Regions from separate parts of the Pseudomonas sp. A34-9 genome, predicted to be linked through region 1. Evidence: predicted binding sites of a transcription regulator. Region 1 holds the regulator's gene; each other region holds the start of a gene.
What was found. The regulator FliA, encoded in region 1, starts transcription of late flagellar genes. The targets are predictions, from matches to a motif close to CTAAAGTTTNNNNNNNNNNNGCCGNTAA.
Positions count from the first base shown of each region.

Region 2: P3G59_RS03800 (methyl-accepting chemotaxis protein) is a predicted target of FliA. The motif match lies at 4,564-4,591, and genes of this name have one in related genera.
Region 3: P3G59_RS24095 (methyl-accepting chemotaxis protein) is a predicted target of FliA. The motif match lies at 3,775-3,802, and genes of this name have one in related genera.
Region 4: P3G59_RS01970 (methyl-accepting chemotaxis protein) is a predicted target of FliA. The motif match lies at 886-913, and genes of this name have one in related genera.

Region 1 is NZ_CP119967.1:1,896,423-1,902,093, reverse strand. Features, by position in the region: gene P3G59_RS08485 (chemotaxis protein CheA) at 1-2,015, opposite strand, end outside; gene P3G59_RS08480 (protein phosphatase CheZ) at 2,070-2,858, opposite strand; gene P3G59_RS08475 (chemotaxis response regulator CheY) at 2,877-3,248, opposite strand; gene fliA (RNA polymerase sigma factor FliA) at 3,415-4,155, opposite strand; gene fleN (flagellar synthesis regulator FleN) at 4,152-4,982, opposite strand; gene flhF (flagellar biosynthesis protein FlhF) at 5,099-5,671, opposite strand, start outside.
Region 2 is NZ_CP119967.1:901,909-907,579, reverse strand. Features, by position in the region: gene P3G59_RS03825 (hypothetical protein) at 153-527, shown strand; gene rimJ (ribosomal protein S5-alanine N-acetyltransferase) at 776-1,363, shown strand; gene P3G59_RS03815 (glycosyltransferase family 39 protein) at 1,394-2,872, shown strand; gene P3G59_RS03810 (phosphatase PAP2 family protein) at 2,939-3,760, opposite strand; gene P3G59_RS03805 (histidine phosphatase family protein) at 3,757-4,428, opposite strand; gene P3G59_RS03800 (methyl-accepting chemotaxis protein) at 4,682-5,671, shown strand, end outside.
Region 3 is NZ_CP119967.1:5,408,536-5,414,206, reverse strand. Features, by position in the region: gene P3G59_RS24115 (1-acyl-sn-glycerol-3-phosphate acyltransferase) at 1-121, opposite strand, end outside; gene P3G59_RS24110 (CPXCG motif-containing cysteine-rich protein) at 264-446, shown strand; gene P3G59_RS24105 (DUF2007 domain-containing protein) at 456-716, shown strand; gene P3G59_RS24100 (SOS response-associated peptidase) at 753-1,376, shown strand; gene P3G59_RS24095 (methyl-accepting chemotaxis protein) at 1,598-3,739, opposite strand; gene P3G59_RS24090 (M48 family metallopeptidase) at 4,003-4,821, shown strand; gene P3G59_RS24085 (TMEM165/GDT1 family protein) at 4,946-5,530, opposite strand; yybP-ykoY riboswitch at 5,619-5,671, opposite strand, start outside.
Region 4 is NZ_CP119967.1:451,046-456,716, forward strand. Features, by position in the region: gene P3G59_RS01970 (methyl-accepting chemotaxis protein) at 1-843, opposite strand, end outside; gene P3G59_RS01975 (16S rRNA (uracil(1498)-N(3))-methyltransferase) at 1,062-1,769, opposite strand; gene tatC (twin-arginine translocase subunit TatC) at 1,766-2,554, opposite strand; gene tatB (Sec-independent protein translocase protein TatB) at 2,551-3,018, opposite strand; gene P3G59_RS01990 (twin-arginine translocase TatA/TatE family subunit) at 3,029-3,310, opposite strand; gene P3G59_RS01995 (phosphoribosyl-ATP diphosphatase) at 3,336-3,668, opposite strand; gene hisI (phosphoribosyl-AMP cyclohydrolase) at 3,661-4,062, opposite strand; gene ubiB (ubiquinone biosynthesis regulatory protein kinase UbiB) at 4,144-5,671, opposite strand, start outside.

The sequences.
Region 1 (5,671 bases):
TTGAGGTAGAACAATGGCAGCGCCTTGTCCCGCACGATCACCACTTCCTGACCGTCGACGACGTTGGTGGTCGACAGGTCGAGGTGGAAGATTTCGTTGACGTTGACCAACGGGAACGCAAACGCCTGATTGCCGAGCATCACCATCAGGGTTGGCATGATCGCGAGGGTCAGCGGCACCTTGATGACGATCTTCGAGCCCTGGCCCTTGGTCGAGTAAATGTTGATCGAACCGTTGAGCTGGGAAATCTTGGTCTTCACCACGTCCATGCCGACACCGCGGCCGGACACATCGGAGATCTCGGTCTTGGTCGAGAAACCCGGGGCGAAAATCAGGTTGTAGCACTCGGTATCGCTGAGGCGATCGGCCGCGTCCTTGTCCATCACGCCGCGTTTTACCGCGATGGCGCGCAGGACATTCGGGTCCATGCCTTTGCCGTCATCGGAAATCGACAGCAAGATGTGGTCGCCCTCTTGCTCGGCTGCCAGTACCACGCGACCGCCACGGGCCTTGCCCGATGCTTCGCGTTCTTCCGGTGACTCGATGCCGTGGTCGACCGCGTTGCGCACCAAGTGGACCAGCGGGTCGGCCAGAGCCTCGACAAGGTTTTTGTCGAGGTCGGTTTCTTCACCCACCAGTTCCAGGTTGATCTCTTTCTTGAGCTGACGCGCGAGGTCACGAACCAGACGCGGGAAGCGCCCGAAGACCTTCTTGATCGGCTGCATCCGCGTCTTCATTACGGCGGTCTGCAAGTCAGCCGTGACCACGTCGAGGTTCGACACGGCCTTTTGCATGGCTTCATCGCCGCTGTTCAGGCCCAGGCGCACCAGACGGTTACGTACCAGCACCAACTCGCCGACCATGTTCATGATTTCGTCGAGACGTGCCGTGTCGACACGCACGGTGGTTTCCGCTTCGCTCGCCGGTTTTTCCGGTGGCGGTGCAGCGGCGGCACGGGCCGGAGCCGGTGCCGCGGCGGCAGCCGGTTTTGGCGCTTCGGCTTTTGGCTCAGGCTTGGCGGCAGGTTTGGGCGCTGCCGCAGCGGCCGGTGCCTTGGCAGCCGGTGTGGCGACAGTCGACGCGGAGCCGGCAGTCGCAGCACCGACTTCGGAGAACTTGCCTTTGCCGTGCAATTCGTCGAGCAGCGATTCGAATTCGTGATCGCTGATCAGGTCGCTGCCGGCAGCGGCGGCGGCCGGTGCAGCTGGCGCAGGCGCCGAAGCAATCGCCGACTCCAGCGCATCCACGGCGAAGTTGCCCTTGCCATGCAACTGATCGAGCAGCGCTTCGAATTCGTCGTCGGTGATGTCGGAGCTGTCGCCCTTGGCCGGTGCCGCAGGGGTTGCCGCAACTGGCGCAATCGCGTCCACCGCGAACTGGCCCTTTCCGTGCAACTGATCGAGCAATGACTCGAACTCGGCATCAGTGATTTCATCGCTCGCGGCTTCAGCGGCCGTTTGCGCAGGAGCAGCAGCGGCCGGAGCTTCAGCTTCAGCCTTGACGGCGTTCAGCGAGTCCAGCAGTTGTTCGAATTCGTTATCGGTGATGTCGCCCGACGAGTCGCCTTCGACGACCAGTTCTTCGATCATCTCGGCCACTGGTGAAGCCGGGGCTTCGTCCGCCGCTTGCGGTTCGGCCAGGCGCGCCAGGGCGGCCAGCAGTTCCGGGGTGGCAGCGGTGATCGGTGCACGCTCACGAACCTCAGTGAACATGCTGTTCACCGCATCCAGTGCTTCGAGCACCACGTCCATCAGTTCTGCATCAACGCGACGCTCACCCTTACGCAGGATGTCGAACACGTTTTCGGCGATGTGACAGCACTCCACCAGCTCGTTGAGCTGAAGGAAGCCGGCGCCCCCTTTTACAGTGTGGAAACCGCGAAAAATTGCGTTGAGCAGATCTGCGTCATCCGGGCGGCTTTCCAGCTCGACCAGTTGTTCGGACAGTTGCTCAAGAATCTCGCCGGCCTCAACCAGGAAATCCTGAAGGATCTCTTCATCGGCGCCGAAGCTCATTAATGGGGTGCTCCTACAGGTCTAAAAACCCAAAAAACCTAAAATTCCAAAACTCTAGAACCCGAGGCTGGATAACAAATCGTCCACATCGTCCTGACCGGACACAACGTCTTCTCGTTTATCGGCATGAATCTGCGGACCTTCACCCTGCGAGAGATGTTTTTGTGGATCTTTTTCTGCAAGCATCGCGGCACGGTCATGTTCGATGCCCGCAAAGCGGTCCACCTGACTGGCCATGAGGACGAGTTTGAGCAAATTGCTTTCGACTTCGGTGACCAGTTGGGTCACACGCTTGATCACCTGACCGGTCAGGTCCTGGTAATCCTGGGCCAGCAGGATGTCGTTGAGATTGCTCGACACCGCACGGTTGTCCGTGCTGCTGCGTGACAGAAAACCGTCGACCCGGCGCGCCAGCTCGCGGAACTCTTCAGCCCCGACCTCGCGACGCATGAAGCGAGACCAATCGGCGCTCAAGGTCTGGGCTTCGTCAGCCAGACCATTGACTACCGGGGTGGCGCTTTCCACCAGATCCATGGTGCGGTTGGCCGCGGCCTCTGTCAGCTTGACCACATAGCCCAGGCGTTCGGTGGCGTCGGTGATTTGCGACACTTCCTCGGCCTGCGGCATGTTCGGGTCGATCTGGAAATTGACGATCGCACTGTGCAGTTCACGTGTGAGCTTGCCGACTTCCTGATACAGGCCACGGTCACGGGTCTGATTGAGCTCATGGATCAGTTGCACAGCGTCGCCGAACCTGCCTTTTTCAAGGCTTTCGACCAGTTCGACCGCGTGTTTTTTCAGGGTCGACTCGAAATCGCCCTGTGAAGATTCGTTATGCTCCATAGCTCCCCCGCGCGTTCATCAGCCGATGCGTTCGAAAATCTTCTCGATTTTGTCTTTCAACGCCTGAGCCGTGAAAGGTTTGACTACGTAGCCGTTTACACCGGCCTGAGCGGCTTCGATGATCTGCTCGCGCTTGGCTTCTGCAGTCACCATCAGTACGGGCAGGTGCTTGAGTTTTTCATCGGCACGTACGTGGCGCAGCAGGTCGATACCGGTCATGCCCGGCATGTTCCAGTCCGTTACCAGAAAGTCGATGCTTCCGCTGTTGAGCACTGGAATGGCAGTCACGCCATCGTCAGCCTCGACGGTGTTGGTGAACCCAAGATCGCGCAGCAGGTTCTTGATGATCCGCCGCATCGTTGAGAAGTCATCAACGATGAGGATTTTCATGTCTTTGTTCAATTCGACCTCCAAGCAGTCTTAAACGCGCCCAGCACCTGGACGCGCCACTTCAATCAATCGGCGCAGCACTCGAAGACTGTCTGGAGCACAACAGAGCAAGACCGGTGCCGTTCATCACCGCACCAGCCTCGTTCGCAGTGTCCCCACACTGCCTTCAGCGCGCTCGCCACTCCCCCAAACGCCCCCGCAAACGGGCCGCGCACTGGCTGTGTAACTGGCTGACCCGCGATTCACTGACGCCAAGGACTTCACCGATCTCCTTGAGGTTCAGCTCTTCGTCGTAGTACAGCGCCAACACCAGTCGCTCACGCTCCGGCAAATTGGCAATCGCGTCCGCCAGCGCTGCCTGGAAACGTTCATCTTCCAGATCGCGTGACGGCTCCATATGAGCACTGGCGCCATCCTCGTGCAGCCCTTCGTGTTCGCCGTCCTGCAACAGGTCGTCGAAACTGAACAGGCGGCTGCCCAAGGTGTCATTCAAAATCCCGTAGTAATCGTCGAGACTCAATTGGAGTTCGGCCGCAACCTCGTGATCTTTAGCATCACGGCCGGTTTTAGCTTCAATTGAGCGAATCGCGTCGCTGACCATACGGGTATTGCGGTGAACCGAGCGTGGCGCCCAATCCCCTTTGCGCACTTCGTCGAGCATCGCGCCGCGGATTCGTATGCCCGCGTACGTTTCGAAACTGGCGCCTTTGCTGGCGTCGTATTTGGTCGAGACTTCGAGCAGGCCGATCATCCCGGCCTGGATCAGGTCTTCGACCTGCACACTCGCCGGCAAGCGTGCCAGCAAGTGATAAGCAATGCGTTTGACCAGTGGCGCGTAACGCTCGATCAGTTCGTACTGCGCGTCACGTGCCGACTTCTTGTAGTAGTTCATACCGCTTGCGGTCATAGCACGGGCCCTGCCGTTTGCTGCACGAGGCGCTCGACAAAAAATTCAAGGTGGCCACGCGGGTTGGCGGGCAGCGGCCAGGTGTCGACCTTCTGCGCGATCGCCTTGAACGCCAGCGCGCACTTGAAACGCGGGAAGGCTTCGTACACCGCACGCTGCTTCTGCACCGCTTTGCGCACGCTTTCGTCGTAAGGCACGGCGCCGACGTATTGTAGGGCCACGTCAAGGAAGCGATCCGTGACCTTGGTCAACTTGGCGAACAGGTTGCGCCCTTCCTGCGGGCTCTGCGCCATGTTGGCCAGCACGCGGAAGCGGTTCATGCCGTAGTCGCGGTTGAGCAGTTTGATCAGCGCATACGCGTCAGTGATCGAGGTCGGCTCATCGCAGACCACCAGCAACACTTCTTGCGCGGCGCGTACGAAACTGACTACCGAGTCACCAATACCCGCAGCGGTGTCGATCACCAGCACGTCGAGATTGTCGCCGATGTCGCTGAAGGCCTGAATCAGGCCGGCGTGTTGCGCCGGGCTCAGGTGGACCATGCTCTGCGTGCCGGACGCGGCCGGGACGATGCGAATGCCACCCGGGCCTTGCAACAGCACGTCACGCAATTCGCACCGGCCTTCGATGACGTCGGCCAGCGTGCGTTTAGGGGTCAGACCCAACAATACGTCGACATTCGCCAGGCCCAGGTCGGCGTCCAGCAGCATGACCCGACGGCCAAGCTCTGCCAGCGCCAGCGACAAGTTCACTGACACATTAGTCTTGCCGACGCCACCTTTGCCGCCGGTCACCGCGATCACCTGTACGGGATGCATGCTGCCCATGTTATTTCTTTACCTTGTCTTGCATAGACGGAGGCCACATTACTGGCTGCGCGTTCACAACCGGAACAATGCATGGCAGACCATCGATGTAGGTACAAAAACTGTTCATGAATACCTCAGCCTACCTGCTTGGTCGGGCTGTGATAGATATCAGCGAACATGTCAGCCATGGCTTCTTCGCTGGGTTCTTCCTGCATTTGCACGCTGACGGCGCGGCTGACCAGTTGATGACGGCGCGGCAGATGCAGATCATCCGGAATCCGTGGGCCATCGGTCAGGTACGCGACCGGCAATTCATGACTGATCGCCAGGCTCAACACTTCGCCAAGGCTGGCCGTTTCATCCAGTTTAGTCAGGATGCAGCCGGCAAGCCCGCAACGCTTGTAACTGTGATAAGCGGCGGTTAGAACCTGTTTCTGGCTGGTGGTTGCCAAGACCAGATAATTTTTTGAGCGAATGCCACGTCCGGCCAGACTTTCGAGCTGCATGCGCAGGGCCGGATCGCTGGCTTGCAGGCCGGCAGTATCGATCAGCACCACGCGCTTGCGCAGCAATGGATCCAGCGCTTGCACCAGCGATTGGCCCGGGTCGACGTGGGTCACCGGCACATTGAGAATGCGCCCCAGCGTCTTCAGTTGTTCCTGCGCGCCGATGCGGAAACTGTCCATGCTCACCAGCGCGACGTTCTG
Region 2 (5,671 bases), 990 kb from region 1:
ATCGAACGTCCTAGGAAAATTCCCGCAACACGCGTCGACTTTGATGAACTGGTGAACAGTTCCTGAGGGCGTTACGCTCCACGACCACTGCCAACCAGCGGACGGTTTGGCAGCCGCAATTGAAGTGAATGTTCACTCCACGGAGCTACGTCATGAAGAAAATCACCCGACTTTCGCTGGTTGGTTCGGCACCTTCCGATGCGCCGACGACCAGTACTCAACCCCAGTCGCCCCCCCACGCACGCACCGAGGCGATGAAGCGGCGGCGTGCCGTTCCCCTCAATCAGCTCATCAGGGTGCGCGACGATGTCGACACACTGACCCTGCTTACCCACGCCAGCGAGATCCTTGATTCTCTGACGGCCATCAGCGCAAATTTTGCCGATGAGTTCGACGGTTCCAAACGCCATGTGGCGGTGGCCATGAAGCAATTGAGCGCACTGGCCGAGATCCTCGTCTGTCGGGCACGGGACAATCTTGATCCGCAGAAACCGCAGAACACTACCGGGCCTGAAACCCGCCATTGATCGGCGAAAACCCGGCGTTCGGTTGCGCATCGGACTGCATTGGAGCCGCCCATCGAGATGAATTTTTCTTCACTGCAGCTGCGTGGCCAACCCTTGTACAGTCCGCTCGCTCATTCAAGAAACTACGGTTCGCCCGCGCTCCTGCGGGCTTTTTTTTGCCTGAAACAAAGCCCCTTCTGCGCCACGACTTGCCGTGACCCGGCTGATTGCGCGACGCTGCCGGAAGATCCCCCATTCCGGAGCGCCCGATGCCGCTGTTGACCCTGCCCTGCCAACGCTTGTCGCTCGCGATACTCGCTCCGGATCAGGCCGACCTTGAAAGCGAGTTCTACCTGCGTAACCAGCGCCACCTCGCGCCCTGGTCGCCGATCCGCACCACCGAATATTTTTCCAGCGCGCAGATTCGCCGCCGCCTCGATGTGCAAGCCAGTGCATTCGAAGCCGGGCTGGCCATGCATTTCGCCCTGCTGACGCCGGATGGCCAGCAAATGATCGGCGCGTGCAACTTCAGCGGCATTATTCGCGGGGCCTTTCAGGCGTGCTATCTGGGCTATCACATCGACGCCTCCCGACAGGGGCAAGGCTTGATGCACGAAGCCCTGGAGGCTGGCATTGCTTACATGTTCGACTCCCAGAACCTGCACCGGATCATGGCCAACTACATTCCAGGCAATGAGCGCAGCGCTCGCTTGCTTGAGCGCCTGGGCTTCGAGCGCGAGGGCTACGCCAAAGCGTATCTGAACATTGCCGGACGCTGGCAGGATCACGTGCTGACGGCCCTGGTCAATTCAAGGTTCGAAACACCGGAGAAGCGCTGGTCGAAACCATTGGCGTGAGTTTCACAATTCGTTAAGGATTGCCGTCGTATGCTCAGGCCTCCCGCCCCTTCCGGTTGCCTGAACCCTATGTCGCGTGCCGTCACTTCGCTGTTTCTGCTTGCCGCCCTGCTGTTTTTCTTCGCGCTGGGCAACCATCAATTGCAAGGCTCCACCGAGGCCCGCGTCGCCGGCATCGCCATGGAGATGCATCTGGACGATGACTGGGTCACGCCTCGTCTGTTCGGCGAACCGTTTCTGGAAAAACCACCGTTGAGTCTGTGGCTGGATGCTGGCGCGATGCGCGTGTTCGGTGTTTCACCGTGGGCCGTGCGGCTGGCCTCAGCGGTGGCCGGGTTGCTCAGCGTGATGCTGCTGTACGGCATGTTGCGGCGTTTCGAACGGCCAAAAATGATTGCCTGGACCGCAGGCATTCTGCTCGCGACCATGGCCAGTTACTGGAGCAATGTGCGCGGGGTCGGTGAGGATGCGTTGCTCGCCCTCGGCGTGACCACGGCGCTGCTGGCCTTTTTCCAGGCGCAACGGGCATCGACACTTGGCAACTCGCTGTTGTTTGTCGTCGGGATTGCCATCGCCACGTTGAGCAAGGGTGTGCTGGGGCTGGCCATGCCGGGGGTGGTGATTTTTGCCTATCTGCTGGCTGACAACCTGATGGACCGGCGCCTGAAAATCGCCGATTGGCTGCGACCGGGCTTACTGACCCTGGTCGGTTTGATTCCGCTGCTGATCTGGCTCGTCATCCTCTTCCAGCACGGCGGCGCACAAGCCGTCAGAGAAGTGCTATTGACCAACAGCGTCGGACGCTTCAGCGGATCGTTCGTCGAGGCAGGGCACTATGAACCGTTCTATTACTACCTGGCCAAACTGCCGGAAGCCTTCCTGCCGTGGAATATTCTGGTGTACTTGGGGCTCTGGCATTTCCGTAGCCAATTGAAGGCCAACCGTTACTTGCTGTTTTTCAGCCTGTGGATCGTTGCGCAGTTCATCATGCTGACGTTGGCGTCGAGCAAACGCACGGTGTATCTGATGTCGATGACGCCGGCCGCGGCGGTGATCGCGGCGGAGTATGCGGGGGTGTTGTTCGAGCGCTTGAAGCAGTACGAATCAGGCAATGGATTCGTCGGCAGAATCGCCCGTCATCGACAGACACTGGCAATGGCCGTACTCACGCTGGTGATCGGCAGTTACCTCGCCGCCGCGCAATGGGCACTGCCCCACGCCGACAAGAAGCTTTCGTTCCTGCCATTGAGCGCAGAGATCCAGACGCTGCAAACCGCCGGGCATCAAGTCGCGCTGTTTCAGGCCAACGAGCGGGTCGGTGGCGCCACGGTCTTCTACACCCAGCAAGTACTCAAAGGGCTGGATACCGAAGTGCAGTTGCGCGATTTCCTCGCGGCCTCGCCATCCCATGTCGTGGTGATGGCCGGCGACAGCCAACCCGCGCCTCCCTTGAAAGTGCTTAAAACGATGATGGTCGGGCGTCAGGCGTATTACTTCGTCGGCTATTGAGGCCTGCGCAGCCGCATAAAAAAAACCGCCGATGATTGGCGGTTTTTTCATTTCATCCTGACGGGTTCAGAGAGAAACCTCTGGCTGAGCACTGAAAGCTTTCTGTGTGCGCTTGCTCAGCACGGGCAGATCCAGCCGCGCGCGTCCGTAAAAGGCCAACGCCGTCAGCAAACACGCCAGCCACACGAAGATTCCGGCCCAGAAGGTGTGGGACATGTAGTGCCAGCCTTGCAGGACACGAGTAGTGCCATAAACGAACCCCAGCAGCAGCGAGCCCCACAAGATTGCACTGGAAAAACGCCATTGATAGCGCCGCGCCACGAAATACAGCGCCAGCATGGTGAAGCCGCCCGACGCATGGCCACCCGGCCAGCACCGGCCACTGCCAGCTTCATGGAACAGTTGGAAGTTGCTGTACCACTCAATGTGGGCCATTTTCCCGCCGTACAGCGTGGTCTCGATCGGGCAGTAAACGCTGGTGTGGGATTTGAGGAAGTGAATCACTCCGGTGCAAACCGCAAACGCGACCACCACAAACAGAAAATCCCTACGGTGATCGGCGGCAAATCGCAGCACTGGCGCGACTTTGCTGCGCTCCAGCAGCGCACCGAGGCGCGGCCGTTTGTGCGGATTGACCAATGGCCAGAACACCGATAGCAGCGCGCCGATCAGGGCGATTTCTGCCGTCCAGTTCGGAATGATCCGCGCCCATTTGTGGGTGAGTTTTTCAAAGAAATGAATCTTGTCGAGCGGGAAGGACTGCGTCAGCGGATCGAACAGCAGGTTGCTGAAGGCGATGTCGATTTTGGTCATGTCGAACATCAGGAACACCAGCACCGCGCAGGCCAATGGAATGCCGAAGTTATAAGCGTAGAAGCGGGATTTCATCGGGTATTCACCGTGCGCCAGTCGGAGGCTTCAATAAAGCCGAGCATCTTGGGAGCCGCCGGGCTGGCAGCGGAAACAAACAATGACGAGCCGTAACCCATGTCCGAGGTCGGCACTTTGACGTCTTTCTCGATTTGCGCCATGCATTCGCTGTGGGTCACCAGGACCAGATTGCGACCGGCAACCTTGTGGGCCAGCGCATCCTGCAACATGCGGCCCCGGCAGTTGATCAGCCAGTCGTCGCCGCTGGCGGCATGGTTGAACATGTAGCCGGCGGTCTGCACCGTGCGCATCGACGGGCTGTTGTAGATGTCGGCGTTGTTCAGGCCCAGTTGCTCGAACCGGGCACCGACCGCCACCGCAACACCGCGCGAGCGATCGGTGATGCCGTCATTGCCACTCAGGCACGCGGCTTTGGAGTGATCGCAGCGCTCGACATGACGCACCAGCACGATCATCTCGCCCTTGGCCCAACCGGTCGTCAACGCTTGCGCACCGGCGACATTGCCGTGGGCCAGGTCCGGCACTGCCGCCGGCGCCAGCAACCACAGGGTCAGGGGGATCACCAATACCGATGCCGCCAACACCACCCAGGTGTTGCGAAACCGCGCCAAAAAGCTCAGATCGATCGAGCGTTTGACGCCGAACAGACTCAGTCTCAATTCCACAAAAACCGCCTCGTCACTCTGCATCACGGGTTCATTCGATGCGGTGAAGGTACAGAGGCGGGCGTGGGCAGCCAGTGAAACCCATGTGAAAAAAGTCTTGGGATCCGTTGTTACAAATTCCGTAGGACAAAATCCTTTCAGCTCTCGGATTTGCGGCCGATACAAACCTGCTAACACCCTTGCTGGCTCAAAAAAACAACAATCTTCCAGCCTAACCGACGACAAGAAACCCAACGTTTCTGGAGGATTTTTGATGAATAGCTGGTTCGGCAACATCAGCGTGAACATGAAACTGGGCCTGGGCTTCGGCCTGGTGCTGGCCCTGACCTGCGTGCTGGCCCTGACAGGCTGGACCAGCCTCGGCGGCCTGATCGATCGCAGCAACTGGATGAGCGACATCACCCAGCTCAATGCCGGTCTGACCAAGCTGCGCGTGGTGCGCCTGCAATACATGCTGACCAATGGCGATGAAACCGCTGCACAGAATGTGCAGACCACCCTGGAAAGCTTCGCCGCGCAACAACAGAAGCTGATCAATAGCTTCAAGAGCCCGGAAAACGTCAAACTGCTCAAGGAGCAGGCCGCGACCATCGCTGAATACCAGACGTCGCTGAACAAAATGCGCAACGCCTACCGCACCGGCAACAGCGCCCGCGACACCATGAGCGTGAATGCAGAGACCGCGTACAACCTGATCGAATCGATCAGCAAACGCGTGCAGCAAATGGACATGAGCGAGCAGCGTTTCGAACAGTTCCAGGCGATCACTGCCGCCAAGGAAGCGTTCATCCTCGCGCGCTACGAAGTGCGCGGCTACACCGCCACCACCAACGCCGAAACCGAGCAGAAGGCTGTCGGCCAACTCGACGCGGCCATCGCCAGCCTCAAGCCACTGAACGTGCATTTCGCTACCACTCAGCAAGACGCCTTGCGTCAGTTGGAAAGCGCATTGGTCAACTACCGCAGTGCGTTGATGGCGTATAAAAACGCCAACACCGACGCCGTGCAGGCCCGTAAGGAAATGACCGATCAGGGCACGACCATCGTCGCCCTGAGCGAGCAGCTGTATCAGATCCAGCTCGATCGTCGTGACGCTGAAAGCGCCCAGGCGCGGACATTCCAGTTGATCAGCACCTTGCTGGCGCTGCTGGTGGGCATCATTGCGGCGGTGATCATCACCCGTCAGATCACCCGTCCGCTGCAAGAAACCCTGGCCGTGGTCGAGCGCATCGCCAGCGGCGAC
Region 3 (5,671 bases), 3.0 Mb from region 1:
CAAAACGCGGGAAGCGGAAGTGGGTGAGGATATCTAGAAACGCCTTGTCGCCAAGCAGTCTTGCCAGTACCACAGGTACTTCGCTGTCGTCGTAAGGTCGGATGGCATCGAATTCGCCCATCATGCTCTCTTGTTGGAAACGGCTAGGGTAAGTAAAGGTTTTGATCGAAAACCCGCGGGGCACGGTCTGAAAAAGTAGCCAGACAAAAATAGCCCTGCAAATAGACCGGCGATTATACGCACAAGTCACTTGGGAGACCGCGATGCTGGAACCTGCTGAATACGAATGTCCTTATTGTGGGGAAGCGGTCGAGACGTCAGTGGACCTGTCCGGCGGCGATCAGACCTATATCGAAGATTGTCAGGTGTGTTGCCGGCCAATCACGTTTGTATTGCAGGTCCACGGAGAGGACTGGTTTCTGGAAGTGTTCAGCGAAAACGAGTGAGGCGCGCCCATGCAGCGAATCTACGATCCGGAAAACCTGATGGAAGGTGAAATGCTCAAGGGCATGCTCGCCAGCGAGGGCATCGAAGCGCATCTGGTCGGCCGCGATTTGCTTGGCGGCACCGGTGAGCTGCCGATCTTCGGCCTGCTCGGGCTGTCGGTGGATAACGATCAGGCCGAATACGCCCGTGAGCTGATCACCGCGTACAATGCCGCGCTGCCGCTGCCCGGCGATGAACCGGAGAGCTTTCCCGGGACGCTGGTCTGTTAGGCTGAGCTTCGTTTTACTTCAGAGTCGTGTTGCCCCATGTGTGGACGTTATGCCCTGTTTCGCTGGAACCGTGATTTTGCGGCCCTGCCAGGTTTTCCCGCCGATCAACAGGCGCAGTGGAACATTTCCCCCAATGATTCGGTGTTGATGCTGCGTGCCGGTGAAGACGGTGAGCGCACCCTGGCCCGCGCCCGTTGGGGACTGACGCCGCCGTGGCTGACCGATTTGTCGAAGACGCCGGCGCATGCCCGTGCGGAAACCGTGGCTGAGCAACCGATGTTTCGTGAGGCACTGCGCCAGCGTCGCTGCCTGCTGCCGGCGAATGGTTTCTACGAATGGCGCGGAACGCAGCGCAAGCGGCCGTACTGGCTGACGCCGGGGGAGGGCGCTTCGCTGTTTTTTGCGGCGATCTGGGAAGCGTATCCGGTGCAGGAGCAGGTCTGGTTGAGCACGGCGGTGATTACGCAGCCGGCGTCGAGTCAGCGGCGGCCGTTGATTCTCGATGAGGCGGGGCAGGCGGCGTGGCTCGATCCCGAGACGCCGTTGCATGTGTTGCAGGGCTTGCTGGCCAGTGAACCGGCGGCGTTGCGTGAGCGGGTGCTGGCGAATTTGATCAATGATCCGAAGCTCAATGGGCCGGAGTGTCTGACCCCGGGTTGACTGGGGCAGATCAAAAGCCCCTCACCCCAGCCCTCTCCCGGAGGTAGAGGGGGCCGACCGAGTTGTCTCGAGTGATCTACCGACCTGATGCATCGAGTCGATTATGGATTCAGCGAGTATCTTTCAGGTCGGCGTATTCCTTAAGCATCCCGCAATCAGTCCCCTCTCCCTCTGGGCGGTCCGACGTTTCGGGAGGGTTAGGGTGAGGGGCTTTGCGCTTTTCAGACCTTGAACTGATTGATCAACCGCCGCTGCTGCTCCGCCAGCTTGGTCAAATCCGCACTCGCCGAACTCGACTCATCCGCACCCCCCGCCACTTCATTCGCCACTTGCCCGATATTGATCACGTTACGGTTGATATCATCGGCCACCGCGCTCTGCTCTTCGGCGGCACTGGCAATCTGCGTATTCATGTCGTTGATCACCGACACTGCCTGAGTAATCGTCTCCAGCGCTTGTGCCGCTTTCGCCGCGTGCTGCACGCTTTCGTCGGTGCGGTTCTGGCTGTCTTCCATGACCCGCACGACATCGCGGGTGCCCTGTTGCAGTTGCTGGATCATCGTCTGGATTTCTTCGGTGGCTTTCTGCGTTTTTTGCGCCAGATTGCGCACCTCGTCGGCCACGACAGCAAAGCCGCGACCTTGCTCACCGGCACGCGCTGCTTCAATCGCCGCGTTCAGGGCCAACAGGTTGGTCTGCTCGGCAATCGCGCGAATCGCCGTGAGGATCGCGTTGATGTTCTCGCTGTCCTTGGCCAACGTCTGCACCACGTCCACCGCCTTGCCGATTTCCACTGCCAATACGCCGATCGAGTTCGATGTATCACGGACGATCTGCATGCCCTGACTGGCCGCCTGATCAGCATGGCCGGCCGCTTGGGCTGCCTGCGTCGCATTGCGCGCGACATCCTGGGCGGTGGCGGTCATTTCCTGCACCGCCGTGGCGACCTGATCGATCTCGGCCATTTGTTTCTGGATACCGATGTTGGTGCGAATGGCGATGTCGGCGGTGTGCTCCGAAGAATCGCTGACGCTCTGCACCGACGTCACCACTTGGGTGATCATCGCCTGCAATTTGGCGAGGAAGGTATTGAAGCCCTTGGCGATCGAACCCAGTTCATCACTGCGGTCGCTGCTCAGGCGTCGGGTCAGATCACCTTCACCTTGAGCGATGTCATTAAGCATGGCGACCATTTGCTTCAGCGGTCGGGCGATGCCGTGGCCGACCAGCCAGATCACCAGCAAGCCAATGCCGGCGATGATCAGACCGACCATGGCCATGCCGAACGTGTCGGACTTGCGTTCGGCATCGAGGTCGGCCTGCAGTTTTTGCAGATCCGCCATCACCGCGTTGAGCGGCAGTTGCAGCATCAATGTCCAGCGTGCGTCGGTCTGGCCGATGCCGAACGGCAGGTACAGCTCGATGCGGCCCTTGTCTTTGTTGACGGAGTAAGTCACTTCGCCGCGTTTGAGATTGGCCATGTTGGCAATCTGCTCGGCGTCGAGGATGTCGCTGACTTTTTCGCCGAACTTGCTGGCGTCCTGGGTGTAGGCAACGATCCGGCCGTTGCCGCCGATCAGGGCCATTTGCCCGGCTCCGCTGTAGAGCTTCTGGTTGGCGGCGAGGAGCATTTCCTGAATGAAGTTCACCGACAGGTCGGCGCCGACGATGCCCTGGAAGGTGCCGTTGAGCATGATCGGTTCAATGAAGGAGGCGAGCATGACGATCTTGTCGCCGACCTTGTACGGCGCCGGATCAATCACGCAGGCTTTTTTGCTCTCTTTCGAACACAAGTAATACTCGCTGGCGCGCACGCCGGTGGACAGGGTCTTCTGGTCGTCGACGTCGACCAGTTTGTCGAGGCCCAGGCTGCCGTCGTCGTTGCGGAACCACCACGGCAGGAAGCGCCCGTTGGCCGCGTCGATACCGACCACGCGGGTGCCGACATAGGCCGCGTCATTGTGGTCGAGGGCATTTTTTTCCCAGCCGATGTAGGTGCCGAGAATTTTCGGGTTCTTTTCGACGTTCTCCTTGATCAGGCTGATCAGTTGCTCGCGGCTGACGTTCAAGCGCGGCTGGCCATCGGCGTCGGGCGTGCCGAGCAGGGCGTTGACCCGCACCAGCCCACCGGCAATCAGCAGCGGCGCTTCGAGTTCGCGCTGGATCTGGCTGACCTGGGTTTGTGCCAGCGACGTCAGGCGCTGTTCGATGACTTGCTCGAACTGGGCCTGGGTGCGCTGTTGCACCATCTCTTGAGTACGGGCGCCGGAAAACAGCGCATACAGCACCAGCGCGACCACCACGCTAAGCACGATGGCGCCGGCCAGGGCGGCGACGGAAAACTGGATCGACTTGAACTTCATGGGAGCTCCGCACGCAAGAGGACGTCTGCGCTGATGTATCGGCAGTCGGCATCGGGCCATGAGTGCGAGCCGGTGCAATTGAAAGCCGATGTCGCAAATGGATCGGTGCGCGACGCAGTTGCTGCGGGCCTGGCGATCGCTGTGAATTTTTTACGACAGCTCAAGTGGGAAGCGTCTGAAAGTCGCTGCAACACGTCCGTTGTATCTAGCGTCGATACAATTACCCGCCTAGGATACGCGGCAGGTTTTCAGGGAGTTTTTGAATGAACAAGACATTGGTTGTAAGTGCACTGAGCGCAGCGCTGTTGCTGGCCGGTTGTCAGTCGGTCAACACCACCAGCGGCGGTGCCGTGGGTGTGGAGCGCAAGCAGTACATGTTCAGCATGCTGTCCTCGCAAGAGGTCGACCAGATGTATGCCCAGTCGTATCAGAAGACCGTCGGCGAGGCCTCCAGCAAGGGTGTGCTGGACAAGACCAGCCCCGAGGCCAAGCGGGTTCAGGCGATTGCCAACCGCCTGATCGCCCAGGCGCCGAACTTCCGTCCGGATGCGGCGCAATGGCAGTGGGAAGTCAATCTGATCAAGAGCGATGAGCTCAACGCCAACTGTGGTCCTGGCGGCAAGATCATTTTCTATACAGGGCTGATCGACAGCCTGAAGTTGACTGACGATGAAATCGCCGCAGTGATGGGCCATGAGATTGCCCACGCCCTGCGCGAACACGGTCGTGAAGCAATGTCGAAGGCTTACGGGATTGAAATGGCCAAGCAGGGCGCGGGTGCGTTGCTCGGTCTGGGTCAGGACAGCCTGGCGCTGGCCGACACCGTGGCCAACTACGGCATGACCCTGCCGAACAGCCGTGCCAACGAAAACGAAGCCGACCTGATCGGCCTGGAACTGGCCGCTCGCGCCGGCTACAACCCGAACGCCGCGATCACCTTGTGGAACAAGATGAGCAAGGCGTCGGAAGGTTCGCCGCCGGAGTTCATGAGCACTCACCCGGCCTCGGCCAGCCGGATTGCCTCGCTGCAGGCGGCGATTCCGAAAGTCATGCCGCTGTACGAACAGGCTCCTAAATCCTGAGTCGGTGATCGTTCCCACGCTCTGCGTGGGAATGCCTCAAGGGACGCTCCGCGTTCCAAAAGGGACGCAGAGCGTCCCCGGCTGCGTTCCCACGCAGAGCGTGGGAACGCTCCTTCTCTCAGGGTTAAACCCAGCCACTGCTCTGCATCGCCTTGTACACCGCAACGATTGCCAGAATCATGAACGCCGATGCCGCGAGGCGACGGATCAAGGTCAGCGGCAATTTGTCCGCCGCAAAGTTACCCGCCAATACCACCGGCACGTTGGCAATCAACATGCCCGCCGTCGTCCCGATAATCACCAGCCACAGTTCCGGATATTGCGCGGCCAGCATCACCGTGGCGACCTGAGTCTTGTCACCCATTTCAGCCAGGAAAAACGCAATCAGCGTGGTCAGGAAAGGCCCGAACTTGCGCGCGGTGCTGGTTTCATCGTCATCCATTTTGTCCGGGACCAATGTCCACAGTGCCGTGGCGGTGAAGCTCGCGGCGAGAATCCAGTGAAGTACGGCGTCTGAGAAAAAACTGCCGAACCAGGCGCCTACCGCACCGGCCGCTGCGTGGTTGGCCAGGGTCGCGGCAACAATACCGGCAATGATCGGCCAGGGTTTGCGAAAGCGAGCGGCGAGAATCAGCGCGAGCAGTTGCGTCTTGTCGCCGATTTCGGCCAAGGCAACGATTGCGGTGGGAACGAGTAACGAGTCCAGCATCAGGATTTCCTAAGGGGCGGGTCGACACGGCTATGACACGTACAGCCTTCCCGCCCCGGGTAAGGTGTGCGTGTCATAGGTCTTGTCAAACCCTGCGATCCGTCTGCTGCGGACGCTTGGGTCGCATACGCCATGATCTGA
Region 4 (5,671 bases), 1.4 Mb from region 1:
ATCGGTGTCGCGCACCACGGTTTGCGATTCAGTGAGTTTCTTGCTGACATCAATGAGGATGTCGCCCTGAGTCGACATGCGCGCGGCGGCCTTGGCGTTGTTGACCTGCGAGTCGCGGAACTGCGCAACTGCCGCGCGATAGGCCTTGATCGAGTCGGTTGCCTGTTGCAGGTTGGCGATGTGCTGTTCCGGCAGTTTTGCCGGCAGGCTGTCGAGGTTTTTCAGGGCATTGTCGATGGCGTCGAGCGCCGGTTGCTCGGCTTCGGCCTTACCGCTGTAGGTGTAGCCGCGCACTTGGTAGCGGGCTTGCTGCAGCAGTTTGCTCAGCTCGATCACGCTGTTGAATTGCGCGACGCTGTCACCCGCCAGCATGGATTTTTCCACTTCCGCGACTTTCGCCACGGCATTGTCGGCACTGGCACCGAGCTTGCTGCGGGCGTCTTCACGCTGCACGGTAGCTTGGGTCATGTCGGCAAAAGCGCGCTTGTATTCGGCGACGGCGGCCAGTTGTTGATCGACCATGGCCGCGTCGGACGGCTGTTCAATCAGGCTGCGAGCGGTTTGCAGGCCGCTGTCGAGTTTGCCTAGCAGATCGGTGACGGTGCCTGGGCCTTGTTCGCCACGGCGCGCTTCGTAGTCCAGGCGCGCCAGGCGCAAGTCCTTGGTCAGTTCATTTAGGCTGGAGATAAAACCGAGCTTGTCACCACGGCTGATAATGCCGCTCATGCCGGTCCAGCCGGTGAAGGTGATCAACAGCGTCAGCAACAGCACCAGGCCGAAACCGATTCCCAGCTTGCGTTTGACGCTGACGTTCCCAAGATTCTCGGCTAACCAACGGTACATGCGACGACTCCCCTCGGACCACTAATTGGACTTATGGGGACTGTATCGGCCGGTTGATGGCAATCTGTAACACCATTTATCCGCCGGCCCCGCACGGATCAATGTAGGAGCTGCCGCAGGCTGCGATCTTTTGATGTTGTTTTTTAGAAGCAAAGTCAAAAGATCGTCCGATCGCGGCCCGAGCCTGCGGCAGCTCCTACAGGGGATTTATGTTGAACTTAGAAGAGGCGGGCGAGCAGGGCGGTGACGGCGGTTTCGACGCGCAGGATGCGTTCGCCGAGTTGCACCGGTTGCAGGCCGGACTTGGCCAGCAGGTCGATTTCGTAGGGGATCCAGCCGCCTTCCGGGCCGATGGCCAGGGTCACCGGTTCGCTCAATGCGCGGGGGCAGGGCGGATAGTTGCCGGGATGTCCAACGAGGCCGAGGGTGCCGTCGGTAATCGCCGGCAGCCGGTCTTCAACAAACGGCTTGAAGCGCTTCTCGATGATGATTTCCGGCAGCACGGTGTCGCGGGCCTGTTCGAGGCCGAGGATCAAATTCTCGCGAATCGCCTCAGGCTCCAGAAACGGCGTCTGCCAGAAGCTCTTCTCGACCCGATAGCTGTTGACCAGAATCACCTTCGACACGCCCATGGTCGCCACGGTCTGAAATACCCGCCGCAGCATCTTCGGGCGCGGCAGGGCCAGCAACAACGTCAGTGGCAATTTTGCCGGCGGTGGCTTGTCGAGAGTGACGCGCAGTTCAGCCTCACCCGCCTCCAGACGCAGCAACTCAGCCGAACCCATCAACCCGTTGATGCGCCCGACGCGCAGGCTGTCACCGACTTCCGAGCGGTGAACCTCCTGCATGTGGGTCAGGCGTCTATCACGCAGGACTACGCGGTCGGCCGCAATGAAATCGGCCTCTTCGAGCAACAGCAGGTTCATGCCTGGGTCGCTGGCGGCTGGTCGTTGTGATCGTCGGCGGTTTCGTCCGGACTTTCGCGTTTGCTGATCAGGCCACCGAACAGGATGCCGATTTCAAACAACATCCACATCGGCACGGCCAGCAGCGTCTGCGAGAAAATGTCCGGCGGCGTCAGGATCATGCCGACCACGAAGCAGCCGATGATCACGTACGGGCGGATCTTCTTCAGGTATTTGACGTCGACCACGCCGATCCACACCAGCAGCACCACGGCCACCGGGATCTCAAACGCCACGCCGAAGGCGAAGAACAGCGTCATGACGAAATCGAGGTAACTGGCGATGTCGGTCATCATTTCCACGCCGGCCGGGGTGGCAGCGGCGAAGAATTTGAAGATCAGCGGGAACACGAAGTAATAGGCGAACGCCATGCCGGTGTAGAACAACAGGATGCTGGAAACCAGCAACGGCACCGCAATGCGCTTTTCATGCTTGTACAGGCCCGGCGCGATAAAACCCCAGATCTGATGCAGGATCACCGGGATTGCGAGAAACAGCGAGACCATCATCGTCAGCTTCAGCGGCGTCAGGAACGGCGATGACACGTCGGTGGCGATCATCGTCGCGCCGACCGGCAGGTACTGGCGCAGCGGCGTCGAGACGAAGGTGTAGATCTGCTGGGTGAACGCAAACAGCCCGGCGAAGATGATGAAGATCGCCGCCACACAACGCAGCAGGCGGGTGCGCAGCTCGGTGAGGTGCGAAACCAGCGGCATGTGCTGGTCGTTTTCGGGGAGATCGCTCATGGGGCTCGCGGCGGCAGTGTAGGATCGTGAGGCGCAGGTGTGATCGGCGCGGCGTTTGGCGCAACGTGTTCAACCGAAGCTTCTGCGGCAACGGGCGTCGGTTCTGTCGGCGCTACAACGGCAGCAGGTGCTGGTGCTGGTGTTGGAGCAGGTGCAGCTGGCGCGTGAATCGTCTGCTGTCCGACATGTTCAACTTCAACCGGCGTCGGCTCTTGCTGAACCGGATTGAAAATCTTCCGCGCCTCTTGCTCCAGCGACAGAATGTGCTCGTTGTGCAGTTGCCGACGGATCTCGTCGGCACCGATTTCACGTTCAACTTCCTGTTTGATCGCGTTGAAGCTGCGCTTCAGCCGTCCGACCCACAGGCCAGCGGTGCGCGCAGCGCCCGGCAGACGCTCGGGGCCCAGCACCAGCAGGGCGACGAGGCCGACGAGCAGCAGTTCAGAGAAGCTGATACCAAACATTAGTCTGTGCTCACACGTCTTTGCGGATCGGCTCTTCGACTTTCTGCGCCTGCACGTCGATGGTGTGCGGCGGGTTGGCCTGAGCGGTGGCTTGCGGCTGTACCGGTGGCACCGGTTGCGCAGGCGTCACGGTTGGATCAGCGGCTGGTTTTTCATCGTCGTTCATGGCTTTGCGGAAGCCCTTGATCGACTCGCCAACGTCGGTGCCGAGGTTTTTCAGTTTTTTGGTGCCGAACACCAACACCACGACTACCAGAATGACGATCCAGTGTTTCCAGTCAAAAATGCCCATGTTGCTGTTCCTCTCTAAAAATTGTTCAGGCGGACGGACGCGAGGCTTTCTCGACGTGTCCGGACAGGCCGAAGCGGCGATCCAGTTCATCCAGCACAGCCTGTGGATGCTGCCCCAGTTGGGCGAGCATGACCATGCTGTGGAACCACAGGTCGGCGGTCTCGTAGATCACGTCACTGCAGTCGCCACTGATGGCGGCGTCCTTGGCGGCAATAATGGTTTCGACCGACTCTTCGCCGACTTTCTCCAGAATCTTGTTCAGGCCCTTGTGATACAGACTAGCTACATATGAGCTGTCGGCCGCTGCGCCTTTGCGCTCTTCGAGCACTTCGGCCAGACGAGTCAGGGTGTCACTCATGTTTGTGTCCTGCGCAATAGATAGCGTGCGGATCTTTCAGAACCGGATCGACTGTCTTCCAGTCGCCGTTTTCGAAGACACGGTAAAAGCAGCTTTGACGGCCGGTATGGCAAGCGATGTCGCCGATCTGTTCAACCATCAGGATGATCACGTCGGCGTCACAGTCCAGACGCATTTCATGCAAGGTCTGCACATGGCCGGACTCTTCGCCCTTGCGCCACAGCTTGCCACGGGAACGTGACCAGTAGATTGCACGGTTTTCCGCGGCGGCCAGTTCGAGCGCTTCGCGGTTCATCCAGGCCATCATCAGTACGCGTCCGGTCTTGTGATCCTGGGCAATCGCCGGCACCAGGCCGTCAGCGTCCCACTTGATCTCGTCCAGCCAGTTTTTCATCTTCGACTCCGACAGCGAACCCCACACTTCAATAGTCGGGTTCAGGCATTGAAACAGTGTGCCAGCCGATCACGAAACTGGCTATCGGCGAACGACCAGATACAAGCCCACGGCCACCATGATTCCGGCCGGCCAATGCCCCAGTTCATTCAGCGGGCCACCGATGGCGAGGATCACCCCGCCGGCCAGATGCGCGCAACCGAGCAGGCGCAGGAACCAGTCGTCCTTGCGTTTGTGCCACGGTGGCGGCGGGTCATAGGCGTGCGGCTGGGACATGCGTTCGAGCAGATCACGGGCCATGTTGGCCAGATGCGGCAGCTGTTCGAACTGGCTCTGCACGTTGCCGAGCAAGGCTTTCGGGCTGACGCGCTCGCGCATCCAGCGTTCGAGGAACGGCTGCGCGGTGTTCCACAGATCGAGGTCCGGGTACAACTGGCGGCCGAGGCCTTCGATGTTCAACAGGGTTTTTTGCAGCAGCACGAGCTGCGGCTGCACTTCCATGTTGAAACGCCGTGCGGTCTGGAACAGGCGCATCAGCACTTGGCCAAATGAAATATCTTTTAACGGTTTTTCGAAGATCGGCTCGCACACTGTACGGATCGCCGCTTCGAATTCGTTGAGCTTGGTTTCTGCCGGCACCCAGCCCGAATCGATGTGCAACTGCGCCACGCGACGGTAGTCACGCTTGAAGAAGGCGAACAGGTTGCGTGCCAGATAATCCTGGTCTTCCGGGGTCAGGCTGCCGACGATGCCGCAGTCGATCGCGATGTACTGCGGGCTCCACGGGTTGACGGTGCTGACGAAGATGTTTCCCGGGTGCATGTCGGCGTGGAAAAAGCTGTCGCGGAATACTTGAGTGAAGAAGATCTCCACGCCACGTTCGGCGAGCATTTTCATGTCGGTGCGCTGATCGGCGAGGGTCGCCAGGTCGGTGACCTGAATGCCGTAGATGCGCTCCATCACCAGCACTTTCGGCCGGCACCAATCCCAATAAACCTGCGGCACGTAGAGCAGCGGCGAACCTTCGAAGTTGCGCTTCAACTGGCTGGCGTTGGCCGCCTCGCGCAGCAGGTCGAGTTCGTCGTAGATGGTTTTTTCGTAGTCCTGGACCACGTCGACCGGGTGCAGCAGACGCGCGTCGGCAGACACTTTCTCGGCAGCGCGGGCAAGGATGAACAGCCACGCCAGATCCTGCGCGATGATCGGCTTCAGGCCCGGGCGAATGACCTTGACCACCACTTCTTCGCCGGTTTTCAGCTGCGCGGCATGCACCTGCGCCACCGAAGCCGAGGCCAGCGGTTCGACGTCGAAGCGGCTGAATACATCGCTGATCTTCTTGCCCAGCTGTTCTTCGATCAACTTGACCGACAGCTGCGAATCGAACGGCGGCACGCGATCTTGCAGGTGCATCAGCTCATCGGCGATGTCTTCCGGCAACAGGTCGCGGCGGGTCGAAAGTATTTGCCCGAACTTGATGAAAATCGGCCCCAGATCCTGCAACGCCAGGCGCAAACGTGCGCCCCGGCTCAGGTCCAGCGGCTTGCGCGGGAACCAGCGCCACGGCAGCACATAACGCAGCGCCAGGAGGAACCACGGCAACGGCAGATCG